DNA from 2 places in the Bacillus sp. SRI_025 genome. Region 1 is predicted to be linked to the other one. Evidence: riboswitches for the same ligand, from Rfam matches in the RefSeq annotation. Region 1 holds a riboswitch; the other holds the start of a gene.
The links. Region 1 has a riboswitch for glycine ahead of AC20OE_RS04215 (amino acid permease). Riboswitches for the same ligand answer to the same signal wherever they lie in the genome.
Positions count from the first base shown of each region.

Region 2: another riboswitch for glycine. It lies ahead of gcvT (glycine cleavage system aminomethyltransferase GcvT); the one in region 1 lies ahead of AC20OE_RS04215 (amino acid permease).

Region 1 covers NZ_JBYEGB010000001.1:818,809-829,774, reverse strand. The annotation lists gene AC20OE_RS04225 (MFS transporter) at 1-321, opposite strand, end outside; gene AC20OE_RS04220 (LacI family DNA-binding transcriptional regulator) at 761-1,780, opposite strand; glycine riboswitch at 2,045-2,124, shown strand; gene AC20OE_RS04215 (amino acid permease) at 2,288-3,634, shown strand; gene AC20OE_RS04210 (DUF3169 family protein) at 3,682-4,362, opposite strand; gene AC20OE_RS04205 (helix-turn-helix transcriptional regulator) at 4,359-4,565, opposite strand; gene AC20OE_RS04200 (NUDIX hydrolase) at 4,737-5,360, shown strand; gene AC20OE_RS04195 (DUF4188 domain-containing protein) at 5,372-5,854, opposite strand; gene AC20OE_RS04190 (PadR family transcriptional regulator) at 5,859-6,410, opposite strand; gene AC20OE_RS04185 (hypothetical protein) at 6,565-7,458, shown strand; gene AC20OE_RS04180 (hypothetical protein) at 7,668-8,621, shown strand; gene AC20OE_RS04175 (beta-glucoside-specific PTS transporter subunit IIABC) at 8,963-10,822, shown strand; gene AC20OE_RS04170 (glycoside hydrolase family 1 protein) at 10,827-10,966, shown strand, end outside.
Region 2 covers NZ_JBYEGB010000002.1:532,683-543,648, reverse strand. The annotation lists gene AC20OE_RS07745 (patatin-like phospholipase family protein) at 1-410, opposite strand, end outside; gene mntR (transcriptional regulator MntR) at 515-949, opposite strand; gene AC20OE_RS07735 (lipoate--protein ligase family protein) at 1,035-1,871, opposite strand; gene AC20OE_RS07730 (rhodanese-like domain-containing protein) at 2,091-2,471, shown strand; gene gcvPB (aminomethyl-transferring glycine dehydrogenase subunit GcvPB) at 2,516-3,976, opposite strand; gene gcvPA (aminomethyl-transferring glycine dehydrogenase subunit GcvPA) at 3,969-5,315, opposite strand; gene gcvT (glycine cleavage system aminomethyltransferase GcvT) at 5,332-6,429, opposite strand; glycine riboswitch at 6,529-6,622, opposite strand; glycine riboswitch at 6,626-6,732, opposite strand; gene AC20OE_RS07710 (DEAD/DEAH box helicase) at 6,981-8,651, shown strand; gene AC20OE_RS07705 (YqhG family protein) at 8,666-9,463, shown strand; gene AC20OE_RS07700 (anti-repressor SinI family protein) at 9,646-9,810, shown strand; gene sinR (transcriptional regulator SinR) at 9,844-10,179, shown strand; gene tasA (biofilm matrix protein TasA) at 10,247-10,966, opposite strand, start outside.

The sequences.
Region 1 (10,966 bases):
AATACCTGCTGAAATCGCAAAGATAAATGCCAGTGTATAACTCGTTGTCGTTGGAATACCGATTAAGAATAATAAGTAAAGAAAATTTCCTGTAATAATGACAGGCTTACGTCCCCAGCTATCGGCTAACCGACCTGAGAAAAAGAGAGCAATGAGTTTACCAATTCCGATCGCCGATACAAGCAAGCTGATTTTCGGAATATCTACATGGTAGCGTTCAGATAAGCTGTCCATGTTGGAAGCTACAATAATATTGATCATGCCAAGCATGAAGTAGTTTAAATACATGCCAAGTGACGATTTAATATAAGGATTTTTCATGTTCCCACTCCTATATTTGAAACCCCTTTAAGGTCAAATTCGTTGTATACCCTTTGTTATTGTTTCCTTCAAAATGAATAATATGAAGCCCATCACAACACCCCTTATTGATGAAAAAATAATGAATATTCATCTGTTCTTCAATCAAGTACATCGTTCTACTAAAATGTAAAAAATAATAACAGCCTTGATTAGGAAGTGAAACTTCATGATTTGATCAGAATCATAAAAAATCACTTTTAACTGTTTTTTGATAGAAATAACGATAGGACTAAATAGGTATAACGATATACTAAAAGAAGCAACGAAATAAATATACTCCTGCATTTTAAATGTGTCAAGTTTATGACTTTGTGATTTAAAAAAAGAAAAATGAAACAAAGAAATAGTTGACTTGTTCAATAAAAAAAGAGAATTGCTGCACACAATTCTCTTTTCATCATGATGGAGAGGTTTCTCTAATATGAAGTTGAGGCTTTAAAATCAATCTCTGCAGCTCTTCATCCTGATCGTTCATTTTATGATATAAAAGGTTCGCTGCTTTTGCCCCGATGGATCGGGGGAATGAAGAAACAGTGGTGAGCGGCGGATGGTACATCTCCGCTTCAGGAACATTATCGAATCCAACCACATCAATATCTTCACCTGGCTGGATGCCCCGTGCTGACAGTGCTTGCATGACTCCAAATGCAACTAAGTCACTAAAACAAAAAATAGCGGTAGGAGGCTCGGGTTGATCCATCACTTGAGCGAGTGCTTCTTTCCCGCCTTCACGAGTAGGTACGATATCAATAATAAGGGAATCATCAATCGTCAGGTTTTCATCGTCATGAGCTCTTTTGAAACCTTTCATCCGCTCAATCCAAGTCGATGAGGTCTTGATGCCGCCTAAGAAGGCGATACGTCGATGCCCCTTCTGAAGAAGATGATGAATGGCCATCCAAGTGCCTTGTTCATAATCAACACCGACATAATCACATTGCACATCTGATAACTCACGATTTGCAAGTACTTTTGGGGTGCGAATTTGATTTAATTGTTTGACGGTTCGAGCAGAGCTTTTCGAAGCTGGGTTTAAAATAATTCCGCCCACTCGGTGCTCTACCATGGTGGAAATGAGCCGCTCCTGTTTGTCGACACTGTCAAAGGTTGTACCAAGTAAAACGGTATAGCCTAGTGATTCAAGCGTGGTTTGCACGCCGATTAAAAATTCCGAAATAAAGGTGTTAGAAATATCTGTGACAATCACACCAACGATATTTGAGCTTTTTGACCGCATGTTGGCAGCTACGCGGTCATATACGTACCCTAAGTCTTCCATGGATTGAAGCACTTTGTTTCGAGTGGCTTCAGAAATTCTAGGATTATTTCGAACAACGAGTGATGCCGTTGAAGTCGAGACACCGGCATGCTTGGCGACTTCCTGTAATGTGACACGCTGTTTGTTCATTTTTTTCATTTATCTTCACCAACTTCAATGGATTGCCTAACTTTGTTCATGATCAAGAGGGATTTCTCCATCAGACGAGCCGAACATCTTTTGGTTTATTATACATGAATTAGGGGGGATTGATGAAGTGAAGACATATGGGTATCACCGTAAATCATAAAAGATTACCATTGACAGCTTTCTGATTGAGGCGTAAAATATAAAATTATTCAGAAATAGCAACATTTTAATTAAATAACGAAGGCTATGATTGCTGTGGGTCACACTATAGCAGGAGCAGCTTCTGGAGAGACCGCATGTATGTGCGGCGCCGAAGGGTTCACAATCTCAGGCAAAAGGACAGAAGAGTACGAAATATTGTATTTGTGATGCATGGATGATGCCGTGTATTACTTTTCTCTATTTTGCTATTCTTTTATGACCGTGAGATTGGAGCGCATCCAATCTCTTTTTTTATGGACTTTTTAAAGAGTTCATTATTTCAGTATAAGATCGTGTCGTAGGAGGGTGTTAGCATTGGCACAACAAGAATTAAAACGAGATTTATCAAACCGTCATGTGCAATTGATTGCCATTGGCGGAACCATTGGAACAGGGCTGTTTTTAGGCTCTGGAAAAGCCATTCAATTGGCAGGTCCATCAATCATTTTTGCTTATTTAATTGTCGGAATGGCCATCTTTTTTGTCATGAGGGCACTTGGAGAATTGCTTTTATCGAAGGCGGGCTATCAGTCATTAACCGATATTGCAGAGGACTATCTCGGCCCGTGGGCATCTTTTGTGACAGGGTGGACATATTGGTTTTGCTGGATTATGACAGCGATGGCGGATGTCATTGCGGTCGGAGTGTATGTGCAGTATTGGTTTGATATCCCGCAATGGATTCCTGCTATCATTTGTTTGTTGATTTTACTAGGATTGAATCTATTAACGGTGAAGCTTTTCGGAGAAATGGAATTTTGGTTTGCACTCATTAAAGTGATTACGATTCTATTACTGATCGGTGTTGGAATTGTTCTTTTAATCATTGGTTTTCAAACCGATGCCGGACCGGTGACAGTAACGAATTTATGGTCTCATGGCGGGTTATTCCCGAATGGTGTCACAGGCTTCTTGCTGTCATTCCAGATGGTGATTTTTGCGTATGTGGGAGTTGAACTGGTTGGCGTATCCGCAGCAGAAACAGCTAATCCGCAAAAAAACATTCCCTCTGCGATTAATAAGATTCCATTAAGAATTCTATTTTTCTATGTGGGTGCGATCTTTGTTTTACTATGTATCAACCCATGGTCTGAGCTCAGTGCATCAGAAAGTCCTTTTGTGAAAACCTTTGGGCTCATTGGGATACCAGTAGCAGCGGGGCTTATCAATTTTGTTGTGTTGACGTCTGCGGCATCAGCTTGTAATAGCGGCATGTTCTCGACAAGCCGTATTCTGTATAATCTCAGTCATCAAAAGCAGGGGCCAGCTTCCTTTGGACGTTTGAACAAGCACGCTGTCCCGAGTAATGCGCTATTTGTTTCAACGATTGTAGTATCGGTCGGTGCACTTTTAAGCAAGCTGATTCCCGAACAAGCCTTTGGGATTGTTACCACGATCAGTGCCATTTGTTTCATTTGGGTATGGAGTATTATTTTAATTTGTCATTTGAAATATAAAAAAACACGGCCTGAACTGCATGCAGCATCTACCTTTAAAGCACCGTTCACACCTTTTGTGAATATTTGCGTTCTTGCGCTCTTTGCAGCCATTCTCGTGATCATGCTCTTCGCAGATGCAACACGTCCTGCGTTGCTATTGACACCGGTATGGTTTGGTTTCTTATTTTTGATTTATACACGAAAGAAACGCCGTGCATCGTAACGGACGGAAAAAGCACAGCCTTTTGACAGAGCTGTGCTTTTTATCATTTAACGATTTCTAATCTTCAACACATAATTTGCATTCAAAATGATCAAAACAATTCCAATCACCATGATCGAGAACAGTTGAGAGTGATTGGCTCCAAGGGAATACACAATCAAAATAAACATGGCACTAGTCAATAGAATATTCATCATTTGATACGTGTGAAACAGTCCGCCAAGCATGACATGCTTTTCCCCTTCGTCTGAAATGGCGAGCAGCTTTTTACTATAATCTTTGTCGGACGGACTTGGCAGATTGCGATTAGGATAGACAAGTGTAAGAACGGATATCGCTACATAAGAACTGATAATGGTGACGATAAATAAAGCAGCATTGACCAGAATCAACCAGAGGGGCTGCTCGGTGACGATGGTTATACCGATGGCAATAATGGACAAAATCGTACTCACCGTATTGGCTAATGTCGAATCAGTAAAGGTCCGATATTGCTTTGCCTCCAGTTCATCTTCCTCATCTCCAGAGACCGAAAGAGACACTCTTTTTTTCATACGTGAAATCCCTGAAAAACAATAAATAATCAATAAAATTGTCACTCCACTGATAACAAGAGTCGCTTCAAATGCAATATCAATAAGTGTCATCTCAAATTCGGCTGCCAGCAGACAGTAAGCACCGAGAAAGCCAAGGAGAGCACCTAAGAGCATTTTGTATACAGTTTTCATGATAGTTCATCCTCCTCGAATAGAAAAATACGTTCAATGGGTTCCTGAAAAATTCGTGAAAGCTTAACAGCGAGCAAGAGAGACGGCATTAATTCATCACGTTCCATTAAGCTGATGGTTTGACGAGAGACCTTTGCACGTTTCGCAAGCTCAGTTTGGTTTAAACCATCACGCGCACGAAGCTCTTTTAACCGATTTTTCATTCTGTCACCTCAAGTTTTAATTGAAATCTTTCCTTGATTGTAAAGCATTATATTCAATTTGACAAGTAAAGTTGTCAAATTGATAAAAATAATTGTCAGAAAGATCATCTTTATTGAAAAGGTGAACCATGATACGCTAAAGGAAAGAGAAACAGAAAACAGGTGATGGCCGTGTTCATTGATCAATTAAAAAATGACTTACATCAATCACAACCGTTGTTCATTGGAGAAGAGACAGCGTTCAAAGCAGCAGTCCTGATCCCTTTAGTACAAGTAAATGGAGAATGGCATATATTATTTGAGGTACGATCGCTCACCATGAGAAAACAGCCGGGTGATATTAGTTTTCCTGGGGGCAAGCTCGACGGCAGCGAAACAGCACAGGAGGCTGCACTGCGAGAAACACATGAAGAGCTGGGCATTCCGCCAGAATCGGTCGATATCCTTGGACAGCTCAGTCCTTATATCGCTTCTCCATCCTTCGTCGTATACCCATATGTCGGTATCATTGATGAGCAAAAAGTGAAACACTCCTATAATCAAGAAGAAGTAGAAGAGACCTTTACCGTGCCTCTATCATGGCTCAGCCAATATGAGCCGTACCTACATCATGTATCCGTTCAGCCAACACCAGGAGAGGACTTCCCTTATGAAAAAATCATGAATGGTGAAAAATACAGCTGGGGGAGCCGGTCGATTGAGGAATGGTTTTATGATTATGAAAACTACACCATATGGGGATTAACAGCCCGCATATTAAAGCATTTTGTATCTGTTGCAAAAAGAAATTCCTAGAGAATCGCTCTCTAGGAATTTGTTGTATTCAGCCGTTCCTTCGCTGTTTGTTTTCCTTTATCAATTGGAATAGGCGCTCTCGCTTGGCTCAGTCCGTAGGAAGGCATGTTCACGTAGATGGATTCATACGAGCCGGCTTGAATTTGGTATGTTTCATGATAGATGCCCACCGCATCATTATTTCGTGCCATTTGGTTAAATCTTTTCCAAGCAGCCAAATGCTTCTCCATCTTGGCATAGGCAAGGAGGTCATCTGTTGATTTCCAATATTGAATCATCGCTGTCGTGCGTAATCCAAAGTAATTTTCTGTCCCAAGAAACCCTAGCTCCTCTTGATGGGTATACAGCTCCTTGATCATGCCAGGCATCGACATGAACACAGGCATCCATTGATGAATGGCCCAGCGTTTGTTGATCCTCATTCCGATAATGAACACCACAATCGAATCAGAATTGTCCGTTGTAAATCTGCCAGCACGTATGTCTTTTTTCATTCATTTACCCTTCCTTCTTCATCGAATGGAATGTCTCCACGCACCAATCAATTCCAGCTTGAGCCACTCTTTTCCCATAATCTAAAGTAAACAGCCAATACTTTGCATCCGCTTCATCTGGGTAAAGCTCTTGAATGTTTTGTTCAATCGCAACATATGTCTCATAACGAATACGGAGCTGCCTCTCATAATCCTGTAAAAGCGCTAGTTTTTTCTCAAACGAAAGATATTGACCGAAGAATAACTTTAATAACACCTCATTACGCTCTGTTGGTAACTGATCGAGCGGCTGCGCCAGCCATTCTCTTAACGTGTCCAGTCCTTTTTCAGTCAAATGATATTCCCGCTTGTCTGAGCGACCAGAGCTAGCAGCAGGTGAAACCTCCGCAAGGCCTTCCTCGACTATTAACTTTAAAGCTGGATAAATTTGTCCATAACTGATTTTCCAAAAATGATGCAAACTCCTATCAATTAATTGCTTCACTTCGTATCCTGACTTACAATCTGTCGTTAAAATACCTAAAATCGCATACGTCGTATCATTGTATTTTTTCATATCAACACACCTATCTAAAAGATATATCATTTAGATATATAATAAATGATGTGAAGTGGCAGATACAAGGGGTTGTTGAAAAATAAATTCGATAAAGGAGGTGACTCACTCATATATTGATAGAAAAAATGAAATTCTGTCGGTGGAGGTATGTATGAATAGATCGAAAATCTGGATCGTGGCAATTCTAGCGGTACTAATCATGGGTGCTGTCAGCTGGATAGCATATCAAACAAATACAAAAAAGAGTGTATTGAATCAATCTTACGCCTTTGCATATAAGACCAAGAATCATGTGAACTGGTTCAAAGTAACGGAGAAAAAAGGGAAAGTAACAGGTCATCTGAATGAAACCATTTTGGAGGAAAACCCAAAAAGGCATTTTGATCCTAATCTATTTATCAACAAATATAAATTAACCGGCAAAACGATTGAAAACGGTTACGAATTTCAAGTAAAGCAAGGGAAAGAGACGGTCACATATGAAGTTCACCTTGCTGAAAAAGATCTTTCTGTGAAAAAACAAGGTGAAAAACAAAGCATCACATACAAAGCAGTTGATCAAACAAAACTACGTGCTGTTCAAAAGGACATTCATGACCGATATGAAGAACTGATGGAGGACACTGAAAATAGATTTCATGATTATGTAAGAAACTTCATTAAGAAAGTAACGGGCGCTTATGGTTATCTGTATACGGCAGAGGATGGTTCATACCAGCTATTTCTAAAAGTAAAACGAATGTATATGCAGTCTGAATGGGCAGGTTCTTTTCTGATGAGAACGGTCCCAGGAGATGGTGGAGCACCTTATAAAGAAACGAAACATACAGCCGGCGGTGTTTCAGATGGGATAATGTTTGATTTGAGTACTTATCCTGCAATTGAAAAGGGTTTTATTTTAGGGGAAACTGACCGAGACGCAACATCAATTAGATTTCCCTTTAAAATGGCAGGCGGTACAATAGAATTTAAAGCTGTCACGAAAGAGGAATATCAAGAGCAAACGGAAGCATTTAAAAAGCAGGCTGAAGAAAAGAAAAAATAGATCGTATTGGACCAGGTGAATAAGGGTTAATAACATATCTGAATTCTCCATGAAAAAAGGATATTATTTGCATAGATGTAATATATTATTAAGAAAATACTTATCTAAATTTTCTAGAATCTATTTTTAAGTGAATAAGAATTTAGTTGAATATATGGTAAAATATTGTTGATGTTGATTTCTCAAATTAAATATTAGAGGAGGTAAGTATGTGCAAATTGAAAATCTGGGTCGTGTCTATCCTAGCCATACTCATCTTGGGTGGAGGCGGCTGGACAGCATATCAAGCAATCGCACAAAAAAATTCATTGAATCATTCCTATGCATTTGCGTATAAAACTAAGGATAGACTGAACTGGTTCGAGATATCTGAGAATAAAGGCAAAGTAACAGGTCATTTGAATGAAAGCTATATAGAAGAAATTTGGTGGGACCCTCAATTATATAAAAAACAATATGTCATAACCGGCCATTCAAAAGAAAATGGGTATGAATTTCAAATGAAAAAAGGAAAAGAAACGATCATATACGAAGTTCATTTTTCGGGGAAAAACCTTTCTGTGAAAAAACAAGGCGAGAAGCAAAGCACGATTTATAAAGCAATCAATCAAAAAAAGCTAGATACGTATCAAAAAAAGATTCAAAATCGACATCAAAATCTAGTTGATTCATCAGAAACTAGATATTATGAAAATATGAGACACTTCAGGGATAAAGTGGCGAAAGTATATGGTTTTCTATATACGGCAGAGGATAAACAACTATTTTTACAAGTGGAAAGCATGCATGTTGAGATTGGATGGAACGGCTCGTTTCTAATAACAACTGTTTCTGAAGAAGGTTGTAAGCCCTATAAAGAAATGAAATTAGAGGTCGGAGGCTATACTGATGGGGGAGAATATTTTGACATGAGTTATGATCCTATAATTGAAAAAGGTGTCATTATAGGTTCGACTGATCGAGATGCAAAATCAGTAAAGCTGCCAATTAAAAAGACAGACGGTACAGTAGAGTTAAAAGTTTTCACGGATAAGGAATATAAAGAAATTCCTAAACCATATATCATGACAGGCGATTCAGTAGAGTTAAAAGCTGTCACGAAAAAGGAGTATGAAAAACAAGCGAAAGCATTTAAAAAGAGGGCAGAAGAAAAGAAAAAATAGATGAATTTAAACCAGATGAGTGAATCAACTTATCTGGTTTTTTGTAGAGAAAAATATTGTTGATTGATGATAGAAGGAACAAAAGAGTAGAAGGTTTCCTATAAGTGAATAGAGAAAAGTATTTTAGGTATATAGACCCTAATGATTTTTAGAAAAATAAATGTTGACGCTTTCATATAATGCATATATACTAAAAACAAATCCAATATGAATAAATTAGACATGTGACTGGTCATGCAGGCAGGATCTAAAAACGATGAATTTTTCTTTTATTTGTCGTTTTAGGTCCTTTTTTTATTGCCAAAATATAGGTCTCGTGTATGAGAAAAGGGGGAGAAAAAATGAATTACACACAAGTTGCCAAAGACGTTTTACAGCATGTAGGTGGCAAAGAAAACATTGCGCACCTTGAGCATTGTTCAACAAGACTTCGCTTCACACTCATTGATCAGAAAAAAGCAGATGTACCAGCACTGGAAAAAACACCGGGTGTCATAGCTGTCAGAATGACAGGACAATGCCAAGTAGTCATTGGGAATGACGTCATTGAAGTGTATCAAAAGGTAACAAATTTAATAGGCAGCAGCTCATCAAGCCAAGACGTGCCATCCAATCAGCCAAAAGAAAAAAGAAAAGCAGGCACAGTTCTGTTAGATTTCATTGTCGGTGTCTTTCAGCCGCTTGTACCAGCTATCGCAGGCGGAGGAATTTTAAAATCATTTCTTCTCCTTTTCTCTTTATTAGGCTGGATGGATGCAAAGGGACAAACCTATCAAATACTGAACATGGTAGGTGACGCACCACTTTACTTTCTGCCTTTACTAGTTGCTGTAACGACGGCGAATAAACTAAAAGTAAACCCACTGGTCGCACTATCAGCAGTCGGTGCGCTTCTTCTGCCGAACATGACGGCGATGCTTACAGAAGGTGCACAATTACTGTCATTCGATGTGAAAAATATAGCTTATGCGTATCAAGTGTTTCCGGCAATCCTTTCTGTATTGCTTTACGCGCAAATGGAAAAATTCTTTACACGGTTTTCACCAAAACCAATTCGGATTTTCTTCGTTCCGATGATGTCATTGGTCATTACTGTACCAGTTACGCTACTTCTGTTAGGACCGATTGGTTTTACAGCGGGGCAAGGTTTTTCATCTATTATTCTTTCGATGTTTAATACGGTAGGCTGGGTAGCTGTCGCCATTTTAGCAGCGGTCCTCCCATTCATGGTGGCATCAGGCATGCATAAAGCAATGGTTCCTTATGCAGTCACAACGATGGGAACCCTTGGGAAAGAAGCACTTTATTTGCCGGCATCACTTGCGCATAATATTGCGGAAAGTGGAGCGTGTTTCGCTGTGGCACTTCGAACAAAAGACAAGGTACTTAGATCAACAGCCATTTCGGCAGGGATATCAGCCTTTTTTGGCATCACAGAGCCAGCGTTGTATGGTGTGACACTGCAAAATAAGCGAGTTCTAGGAAGTGTCATGATTGGTTCGTTTGTTGGCGGAATTTTCATTGGATTAGTTGGTATACAAGCCTTTGTGCTTGTTGGCCCTGGTTTAGCAAGCATGTCGATGTTTATATCAGATGAGCTACCGCGAAATCTGATGTTTGCTATCATTGGAGCGGTCATTTCGTTTATTGTAGCCTTTATCGCTGCTTTTGTATTAGGTAAAGATCGAACAGTAGAAGAAAAGACAAAGGACCAAGCTGGGTTTGCTGAAAAAATTGGAGCAGGAGAAACATTCAAGAGCCCTGTGATTGGCCAAATGATCTCTCTATCTGAAGTGAAAGATGATATTTTCTCTTCAAAGGTCATGGGAGAAGGAATTGCCATTGTACCTTCAAAAGGAGCACTTTATGCACCTGTAGATGGAGAGGTAACCTTGCTGTTCGAAACAAACCATGCACTTGGTATGAAAACGGACCATGGAGTTGAAGTATTATTCCACATCGGCATTGACACCGTTCAGTTGGAAGGGCAGTATTTCCATCCAAAAGTACAGGCTGGAGATCGTGTTCAAGCGGGTGATTTATTGATTGAATTTGATCTAGAAAAAATCATGGAAGCAGGATATGATCCAGTAACACTTGCTGTAGTCACAAATACAGATCAATATGATATTAAGGTACAGCCATTACAAGAGGTCAATCGTCAAGATACATTGATGGTTGTTACACAATTAGGAGGCTAATCATATGACAAAAATCAAAGGTTTTCCAAAAGGATTTTTATGGGGCGGCGCCATTGCTGCTAACCAGGCAGAAGGCGCCTGGAATATAGATGGAAAGGGGCCGTCTGTTGCAGATATTGCAATGTACCGTTCCAACTTGAGTGT
Region 2 (10,966 bases), on a different contig from region 1:
AGTACGAGGATTTTTCCATTCGTTAAATCGGACGCAACAATTTTCAGCGAATCTTTTTTGAGGTCTCCAAACACGGTGACCCCTTTTCGTTTTAGCACATCAGTCAGCCATTTTTCCAGCCGGTCTCCTTTATAAAGACCAAGACGCCAGTAAATGGATACCCACCTAAGCATTTTGAACGGGATGAATTGACATCTTCTATCAAGCAATTGATGCTCATCCATTTCATCTAAAAGCTCCCGAATTTCCTGGCTTGTAAAACCTGCTGCGATGAGTGAAGCAATGATTGCTCCAGCACTTGTACCAGCAAGACGGACAAATTGAAATCCTCTCGCTTCAAGCGCTTCATAGGCACCAGCAAGCGCTGCCCCCTTAATGCCTCCACCTGAGAACACACCATCTATCTTCATCAAGGAGCCCCCTTTGATTTCACGCTAATAATAGTGTAGGAGCATTTGCTTTCAATTAGAACTTTAATCAAAAAGGACACCCATGCTAAGGGTGTCCTTTTTGATTAAGATTCTTGATTTGTTTGTTCGTTTTTCTTTTGAATCGCTTTCAGCTGAACAGATCGCTCATCGTTTTCTTCAAAAAATTGAACGAGATCGCCGATGCGGTCAATGCTGTTCCAGCTGAGATGATGTTCAATGCCTTCTACATCATCATAAATTTTCTCTTCATCTACACCAATGATTCTTAAAAATTGCTCCAGCAGTTCATGTCTGTATACGAGACGTTTTCCAATTTTTTTGCCTTTCGGGGTTAAAATTAGACCACGATACTTCTCATAAATGAGGTATTCATCTTTATCTAGCTTCTGAACCATTTTTGTTACAGAGGAGGGATGGACAGCGAGTGCTTCTGCAATATCAGAGACTCTGGCATATCCTTTTTCTTCTATCAGCATATAAATTTGTTCAATGTAATCTTCCATACTAGGTGTAGTCATAAAACCCCTCCATAATGCACCTTTACTTAATAATCAACCCAATTCTACACCATCGTTCATTAAAAAACAAGGAGTGTCCATCGTCTTAACGCTTGTAATTCCAATCATCTGAGGCATATTTCGTTTTGGCGAGATGATGGACAAACGCTAATTCTTCATCTGTCAGCTCATAAGGTTCAAGCTCAATATTTAATCCTTTTTCAAATCCTCTTTTAAACGCAACACGCGCATCGTCTATCGTACAAGTTCGGTCTGAGATTTCATTGATGGCAACCGCTTTGTTTTTAAAGCTTCGCTGCATCCGCTCTCTTACCCGGTCGTTAGGATAAAGGAACAAATCGAATAATTTATCCTCATCAAGGTCAATTAAAATAGATCCATGCTGGAGGATGACACCTTTTTGTCTCGTCTGAGCACTGCCCGCTACCTTTCTGCCTTCTACAACAAGCTCGTACCAAGAAGGGGCATCAAAGCATACAGAAGATCTTGGATTCTTTAAGCTTTCCTTTTCTTTATCTGTACGAGGAATGGCAAAATACGCATCGAGTCCCAGCTCTTTAAATCCTTCTAAAATGCCTTCTGAAATGACGCGGTACGCCTCTGTCACCGTTGCTGGCATTTCTGGATGTTCCTCTGACACAATCACGCTGTAGGTCAGCTCCTGGTCATGTAGTACTCCTCGTCCTCCGGTTGGTCTGCGGACAAATCCAAGACCATAGCGCTTGACAGCTTCTAGGTTGATTTCTTTTTCAACGTTCTGAAAATACCCAACAGATAATGTCGCCGGATCCCATCCATAAAAGCGGATAACAGGCGGAATGAGCTTCTCACTATGCCAATAAAGCAAGGCTTCGTCCATTGCCATGTTAAAGGCAGGGTCTTGGTTTCCTGAATCAATGAAACACCATTTCTCTTTTTGCATATAAAATCCCTTCTCTTTTACGTAGTCAATGTTAGATGATGGTGGTGACCACCGGTTTTCTCTCTTCATCAGTCTATCAAATAGGAACGGAATTGAAAATAATTCTTACCATTTATGATGACAAGTTTCTTATGCTTTACTATAATAGTATTTGTCTAAAACGTACCATCAGACAGGCTACTGTGCTGATGCTCAAGAAGGAGTCGAGTTGTATTGTCAATGTTCAACTATATCGTCCTCTCACTTTGTGGACTTTTTGTTCTTTATTCCATCGGCAGCTACATTTATCAGCAGCGCATTATGAAAACGCTGACGGAAGCAGAATTTATTAAAGGTTACCGCAAAGCCCAGCTCATTGATGTGAGAGAGCCAAATGAGTTTGAAGGCGGACATATTTTAGGGGCAAGAAATATCCCTCTTTCCCAACTAAAGCAGCGCAAAAATGAAATACGTCCTGACAAGCCTGTTTACCTCTATTGCCAAAATAACTTTAGAAGCGGAAAAGCAGCCCAAACTTTACGTAAAAATGGCTGCCGTGAGATTTATAATTTAAAAGGCGGCTTTAAAAAATGGGGCGGCCGCATTAAAACGAAGAACTAACAAAAAAGACTCTGGGAGCATGATTCCCCCTGAGTCTTTTTTCTTTATTTTCTTTCAAAAACGAGAACGGGATTCCGAGCGGCCTTTGTTTCGTCCATACGTTTCACGACGGTTGTATGCGGCGCTTCCTGCACCACTTCAGGATTCTCTTCTGCTTCTTTCGCAATTTGAATCATTGCTTCGATGAATGCATCAAGTGTTTCTTTTGATTCTGTTTCGGTCGGTTCAATCATGATACATTCCTCTACATTGAGCGGGAAGTAGATCGTTGGCGGATGGTAGCCGAAATCAAGTAATCGTTTGGCAATATCCAGTGTCCGCACACCTAATTTTTTCTGACGTTTACCTGAAAGGACAAATTCATGCTTACAGTGACGATCAAACGGCAAATCATAATGAGCACTTAAGCGGCGCATCATATAGTTCGCATTTAACACGGCATTATCGGTTACAGCCTTTAAGCCGTCTGGCCCCATAGAGCGGATGTACGCATAGGCTCTGACGTTAATGCCAAAGTTGCCATAGAATGGCTTCACGCGCCCGATTGATTCCGGACGGTCATATTCAAAGTAAAAACGACCTTCCTTCTTTACAAGCACCGGCTTTGGCAAATACGGAATTAAATCTTTTTTAACGCCAACTGGACCTGAACCAGGACCTCCGCCTCCGTGTGGGCCTGTAAAGGTTTTATGAAGATTTAAGTGGACAACATCAAATCCCATATCTCCTGGTCTTGCTCTACTTAAAACCGCATTCAAGTTGGCTCCGTCATAATAAAGTTTACCGCCAGCTCCATGAACGATTTCAGCCATTTCTAAAATGTTTTCTTCAAAGAGGCCAAGTGTATTCGGGTTTGTAAGCATTAAAGCAGCTGTTTCTTCATTAACAACGCGGCGTAAATCTTCTAAATCAACAAGCCCGTTTTCATCAGATGCGACAGTAATGGTTTCAAATCCAGCGACTGTCGCAGATGCCGGGTTCGTTCCATGAGCAGAATCAGGCACAATGACTTTTGTACGCTGATGATCTCCTCTTGCTTCATGGTACGCACGGATCATCATGAGTCCCGTCCACTCGCCATGTGCTCCTGCCGCAGGCTGTAATGTCACAGCGTCCATCCCCGTAATTTCTTCAAGATGTTCACCTAGATCGTATAGTAATTCCAATGCACCTTGTACAGTGTCTGCCTCCTGTAGTGGATGGACCTGCGAGAAACCTGCAAGGCGTGCAACCTTTTCATTAATCTTTGGATTATATTTCATCGTACAAGAGCCAAGAGGATAAAATCCAGAATCGACCCCATGATTGCGTCTTGATAATGCTGTATAATGACGCATAATATCAAGCTCAGATACTTCAGGGAGCTCAGCATCCTCATCACGGATGTACGTCTTATCAAATAAAGACGGGATCTCCTGTTCAGGTACATCTAAATCAGGCAGGCTGTACCCAATTCTTCCTTCTTTAGATAATTCAAAAATAAGCGGCTGATCTTGTTTATTCATGGCGATCCCCCAATTCCTTGATAAACGTATCAATTTCTTCTTTTGTTCTCAGCTCTGTCACGGCTACAAGCATGTGCTGCTCAAGCTCTGGGTAGTCTAGCCCTAAGTCGTAGCCGCCGATGATTCCTTTTTCAAGCAATCGTTTATTGGCTTCTTTCACAGGCTCCTGTAACTTGATCACAAATTCATTAAAATGAGCCCCTTCTACATCCGCCTGCAGTCCATATTTTTCTGCCTGCGTCTTGGCATAATGGGCTTTTTGCACGTTTTGATAGGCGATGTCTTTTATGCCTGTTTTCCCTAGTGCCGTCATGGCAACAGAAGCAGCTAGCGCATTTAATGCTTGGTTCGAGCAAATATTTGACGTCGCTTTATCTCTTCGAATGTGCTGCTCACGCGCTTGAAGAGTCAGGACAAATCCACGAACACCATTTTCATCTTCTGTCTGCCCGACTAAACGACCTGGCACTTTTCTCATCAACTTTTTCGTCACAGCAAAATATCCGCAGTGAGGTCCGCCAAATGCCGCCGGGATACCGAACGGCTGCGCATCACCAACGACAATGTCTGCCCCAAGTTTACCAGGCGGCGTCAATAGCCCGAGTGCGAGGGGATTGCTAGAGACAATGAACAGGCTTTTTCCTTTATGTGCAATGGGTTCAATGTCTTTTAACGGCTCGACGACACCAAAAAAGTTTGGATATTGCACGAGAACTGCTGCTGTATCATCGCAGACGGCCTTTTCCAGTGCAGCTAAATCTGTCTGCCCTTTTTTCGCAGGCACTTCAACAACTTCAATGTTTTGTCCTTTGGCGTATGTTTTCAGCACCGCTCTTGATTCAGGGTGAACCGTTTCAGAAACCACCACTTTTTTCTTCTTTGTGTGTCCCGCAGCAAGCATTGCCGCTTCTGCTAGTGCCGTCCCGCCATCATACATTGAGGAATTGGCTAGATCCATACCAGTCAGCTCAGCAATCATTGTTTGAAATTCAAAGATCGCTTGCAATTCACCTTGTGAAATCTCCGGCTGATAAGGTGTATACGCTGTATAAAATTCAGAGCGTGAGATAACATGATCGACAATGACAGGCTGGTAATGATCATATACACCAGCACCAAGAAACGATGCATAGGAAACTGTATCCTTATTCTTTGCAGCTAGCCGGGATAATTCCCTGACAAGCGCTGTTTCAGATGCGGCTTCTTTGATGTTGTATGCTCCTTTGAATCTCACCTTCTCTGGGATATCTGAAAAAAGCTCATCAATCGACTGAACGCCGATGACATCCAGCATTTCTTTCTGATCTTGCTCTGTTTGCGGCAAATATCTGTGCTTCATCCTCTATTCCCCCTCGTTATTTGGTTCTTTTATAAAATGGTGTTGTGACGATTTTGGCTTTTAGACGCTTTTTGCGAACCTGTACTTCCACCTCTGCCCCAAGCTCCGCTTCTGAGGTTTCGATCAAAGCAAGCCCGACATTTTTCTTTAATGTTGGGGATTGAGTGCCCGTTGTGACAAACCCAACCTGCTTTTCTCCTGAAAAGACTGGATAATCTGTACGCGGAATCCCTTTTTCAATCATTTCAATGCCGACAAGCTTTCGCTTCAGTCCCTCTTCTTTTTGTTTTTTAAGTGCTGCTTTTCCGATAAAATCAGCTTCTTTATCCGTTTTGACAGCAAAACCAATTCCGCCTTCTAATGGAGAAATATCCTTTGTCAGCTCCTGGCCATAAAGCGGAAGCCTTGCTTCAAATCTCAAGGTATCACGTGCACCGAGTCCGCACGGTATTAATCCTTTTGGCTGCCCCGCTTCTAATAAAGCGGACCAAAGGTGGACCGCATCTTCTGACTGGCAGTAGATTTCAAAGCCATCTTCCCCTGTGTAACCTGTTCTAGAAACGAGCACTTCTTTATTTGCGACCTCAGCTTTTGATAAAAACGTAAAAGGTTTAAGCGATGTCACCTCTTCATCCGCCACCTCTTTGATGATGTCAGCAGCAAGAGGTCCTTGAAGCGCTAGCAAGGCGGTTTGATCAGATATATTTTTGATCAATACGTCATCCTTCTCTTGGTGCTTCAAAAGCCAATCCACGTCTTTATCGATATTTGATGCGTTGATGACAAGTAAATAGTGGTTCTTTTCTTTTTGGTAGACGAGCAGGTCATCTACCGTTCCGCCATCTTCATAACACATGGCTGTATATAGTGCCTTACCGTCTGTCAGCTTAGACACATCATTGGTTAATAACCTTTGTAAAAAAGGAAGGGCATCTTGACCTTTGACGTCCACCTCACCCATGTGAGACACATCAAAAAGCCCTGCTTTTGTTCGAACAGCTTCATGTTCTTCTTTAATGGAAGAAAATTGGACAGGTAATTCCCAGCCCCCGAAGTCAATGGTTTTTGCGCCAAACGTTTCATACGCATGAAAAAGCGGTGTTCGTTTCAACATCAATCGTTTCCCCCTTTTTTTAGTGCAAATGCAAGCTGAATTTTCAGAAAAAAATCACAGCAAAAAAGGACAGAGCGCTCCCTTTTATCAAAAAGAAGTCTCTGTCCTTGCACCTGAAAGTTTACAGCACAACATCATTGTGCGTTTTCCCCTTTGGTGGTTTGCTAAAACGATCAGCAAACACTCTCCAGAGTTGCGTCCGGTAAGAGTACTTTTGCCTGAGAGATTCACTGAATCATTCAGCTTGCTCCTTCGGCGCCTGCCAGTGCAAAATAACCGCCAAGTCTCTCCCCATACCATCATCCGCTCATATTTTTCACATTTATTGGACATACTATCAAAATGGGTGACTTATTTTCTAGATCACTTATCAACATCCTACCATTAGAAATGGATGGAGAGCAACAGAAAAATCATTAACATTTTTAAAATAACCTTTCGATATCGTTCGCTTTTATTCATATATCTAGTCTTTTAGAGACCTCTTAAAAAATGAAGCGTTTAAAAACAGAACAATTTATCAGATCCTACTAGAAAGGCAGGCGACCACATTGAATATTCAAACGATTTTTGATCAGGAATGGGCAAATGAATTTCAGCAGCGGCTTTCATCAGACGGCCCCTGGGCGAACTGGGATATGTATCGATTAGCGACGCAGGTTCAAAAAGTCACAGCCATTGATTCATTCGAGGGGCTGCAAGCTCCTGCGCACCTGCCTGCATTCACACCTTTACAGCACCAGCTCGAAGTAGCCAGAAGAGTCGTAGAAGAAATGAATGGGAAAGCCATTCTAGCAGATGAAGTGGGACTGGGTAAAACCGTAGAAGCAGGACTCATTATCAAAGAATACATGATTCGTGGACTTGCCAAAAAAATTCTTATTCTTGTCCCCGCCTCCCTTGTATCTCAGTGGGTACAGGAGCTGCGGACGAAATTTTATATTGATGCTGTTGAACAAAAAAAGAGCTATGTGTGGGAGCAGTGCGACGTTGTCGTTTCTTCCATTGACACAGCCAAAAGACAGCCGCATCGAGACACGATTTTATCGATTGCCTACGATATGGTCATTATCGATGAAGCACACAAACTGAAAAACAATAAAACGAAAAACTATGAATTTGTGAGAAACCTGAATAAGAAGTTCTGTCTGCTGCTGACAGCGACACCTATTCAAAACCGGATCGGAGAAATATTTAATCTCGTTTCCCTTCTGAAGCCGGGCCACCTAGGAAATGAACATCAATTTAAAGATATCTTTGCCAAAAAGGACTTGCAGCTTGAAGACCATGACCGATTAAAACAGCTCGTCAATAAAGTGATGATTCGAAACCGAAGACAAGACACAGGCATCGAGTGGACAAAACGACATGTCAAAACGATTTCCATTGATTTTTCTCCGACAGAACAAGCATTGTATGATGAAATCTGCAAGCTGAAAGAGAATCCGTCTTATACAAAGCATATGTTTTCCATTATGACCTTGGAACGAGAATGCTGTTCAAGCCGTGAGGCAGTTTATATGACGATTAAAAAAATGCAGGAAGAAGAAAAGCATATTCTCGGCTCTTCTGCTATAGCGCAAATCATGGAGAAAATCAATCAAGTGGAGCAAAACTCAAAGGCGCTTGAAGTGGTCAAACTCATTCAACAGTTAAATGAAAAAGTCATTATTTTCACCGAATACCGCGCAACACAAATTTATTTACAATGGTTTCTACAGCAAAATGGCATTAGCTCCGTGCCATTTCGTGGCGGCTTTAAGCGGGGTAAAAAAGATTGGATGAAAGATTTATTTAGAGAACGGGCGCAAGTGTTAATTGCTACAGAAGCTGGCGGCGAAGGGATCAACCTTCAGTTTTGTAATCAAATCATTAACTACGACCTCCCGTGGAACCCGATGCGTTTAGAACAGAGAATCGGACGTATCCACCGCCTTGGCCAAGAACGAGATGTCCACATTTACAATATGTCAACAAACGGAACAGTTGAAGAGCATATTTTAAAGCTTTTATATGAAAAAATTCAGCTGTTCGAAAACGTCATAGGCGATTTAGATGATATTTTAACGAGAATTGATATTGAAGAAGTCGAAACAGAGTTGCATCAAATTCTCTTCCAGCATGAATCTGATGGAGACATGAAAAAGAAATTAACCCAATTTGCTTCTCATTTAACTGAAGCACAAACACCACTTTTAGAAAAGAGACAGCAGGGCTCATAAAGGAGAGTTGATCAATGGAGCAGCATGACATTCACACCTTTCTTCTCCGTTTTTTCAAGGCGAATCAATGCAGCATATTAGAAGAAAGTGCAGGACATATGACCGTACAGCTGACAATCGAAATGGATAAATTGATTATGAACCGTCCTTTTTATTGGCACTGGCTTGAAAAAACTGGCGGTGTACCTGAACCGCGGCAATTGACTTTCATCACAGATCAAAAAAAAGCGGGTGATACGGTCAGTGGTGAATTCATCCATTTCGGCTCCCCCCGGTTATTTCAAATATTTGAGGCGGTCAAACAACAGGGCCGTTTTATCCGGCTTTATGAACGAGTCAGCCCGCTCACGAACAATCAAATCGCACTTGAGCCATGGCTTGGTCTCAATGTAAAAATTTCTTACCTTGCAGACCGGAAGAAGGATAAGCTTTTATCATTAGGACTCCATCTTATACGCGGAGAAGTCATTGAACAATTTCAAGAAAAGCTGGAAGCTCGTGAGCTGTCGTCTCAAATTCCCGATTATTGTTTTACGATGAGTACAATGATTAAGCCAGAAAGCGGAATCAAACGGCTCTACAGCCTTATGGAGCGTTATGCCCATGAGGAGCCGGACGACTGGGCAGTGCGAGCCGTTCAAAAATGGAAAGAAGACTCCGAACTTTTAAACCAATTTTATGAAGGGACTTCAGACACATCTGTAGAATATGAAATAGAAAGGCAAGCACTCAAAACTTTATACGAACCAAAAATCAGTCTTACGATTGAAAATGGCGGACTTTTTTACTTACAGCAAAAAAGAGGAGGTTGACCCATAGTCCCCTCCCCTTTTATGTGACTTACAATTTTCGATCAGTCTAAAGCTAAGTTTGTCTGTTTGTATTGGGCGGAAACATGACGCAAGCAAACTATGAGGTCTTACCACCTATGTCTTTCCATTTCATGCGTTAAGTGCCTGAAATACATGATTCAGTATTTTAGGAGGGTATTTGTATGGAAAAGAAAACGAACAAATTAGACAGTGAATGGGTTCAATTATTACGTGAAGCTCGCAAGGCAGGACTAACAGTTGAAGAAGTCCGTCATTTCCTCAAATCAAATGAAAAGTCCTCTGAGTCTCCCCCTCTGGTAAGAAGTCATTCTATCAAACCTTTCTGAATGTGCTATAATATCGAAAGGAAGGTGATGACATTGATTGGCCAGCGTATTAAACAATACCGCAATGAAAAAGGCTACTCACTATCAGAACTGGCCGAAAAGGCTGGGGTAGCGAAGTCTTATTTAAGCTCAATAGAAAGAAACTTGCAAACAAACCCCTCCATTCAATTTCTTGAAAAAGTCTCCGCTGTTCTGGACGTCTCGGTTCATACACTTTTAAACGAAAAAGATGAAACCGAATACGATGGTCAATTAGATAGTGAATGGGAAAAACTAGTTCGAGATGCAATGACATCAGGGGTTTCGAAAAAGCAATTTCGTGAATTTTTAGATTATCAAATCTGGAGAAAAAAGCAAGAAGAGGAGTAAAGCGCACGTTTTAGCGCATACTCCTCCAATTGCTATGCAGATCTTGATATCAGCCTAAAGACTGGCTTTATTTTTTATCTTCGCTGTGTGCTTTTTCGTTTTCTTTCACGTAGCCTTTTTCATCCGTATGCTTTTTTGGATTGATCGTTAAACCATTCCACTGAGTCGCTTCGAAGGAAAGATCAATTTGAATCGCATCGCCTTGGTATTTATTTTGGATATAGTGACCAGCTTTATCCTTCGTCTGGTCATTGATAAATTCAATGGTCATTTCCACTTTATCGTAATCAAACGGATTCTTTGGAATGCCGTCATACTCTGGAGCCACTGTTCCATCAACAGTTGCTACATTAATTTTCCCACTTTCATGTAAAAACTTCTCATCGACGGCATGACGAAGCTTTTCAAATGCGGTCTGATCCTGTTTTGACGTTAATTGATGCAAGTCAAGCAGGTTTGCATGGTCTAAAATAATGTTTTTCGGATAACCATTTCCACCTTCGGCTCCAACCGTCAGAACACTCACCTGAAACTGACTGAGAAATTCTTCAGCTGTATTCTTACCGCCATTCTTCGCGGAAGATCCATCTGTAAACTGGCTATAATCAAGACTCATCAGCACTTGGTTTATCGCTAGTGATCCCTTATTATCAAAATGAAATTCTTTCTTGATCCGATCACCAGGTTTTAAGTTCGAAAGGTTGATGGCGCCGGAGTTCTCTTTAGCAGATAAATCCAGCTCTCCTGTCGAGTAGACCGCATTTGCCTTTTCAAAATCATTAAACGC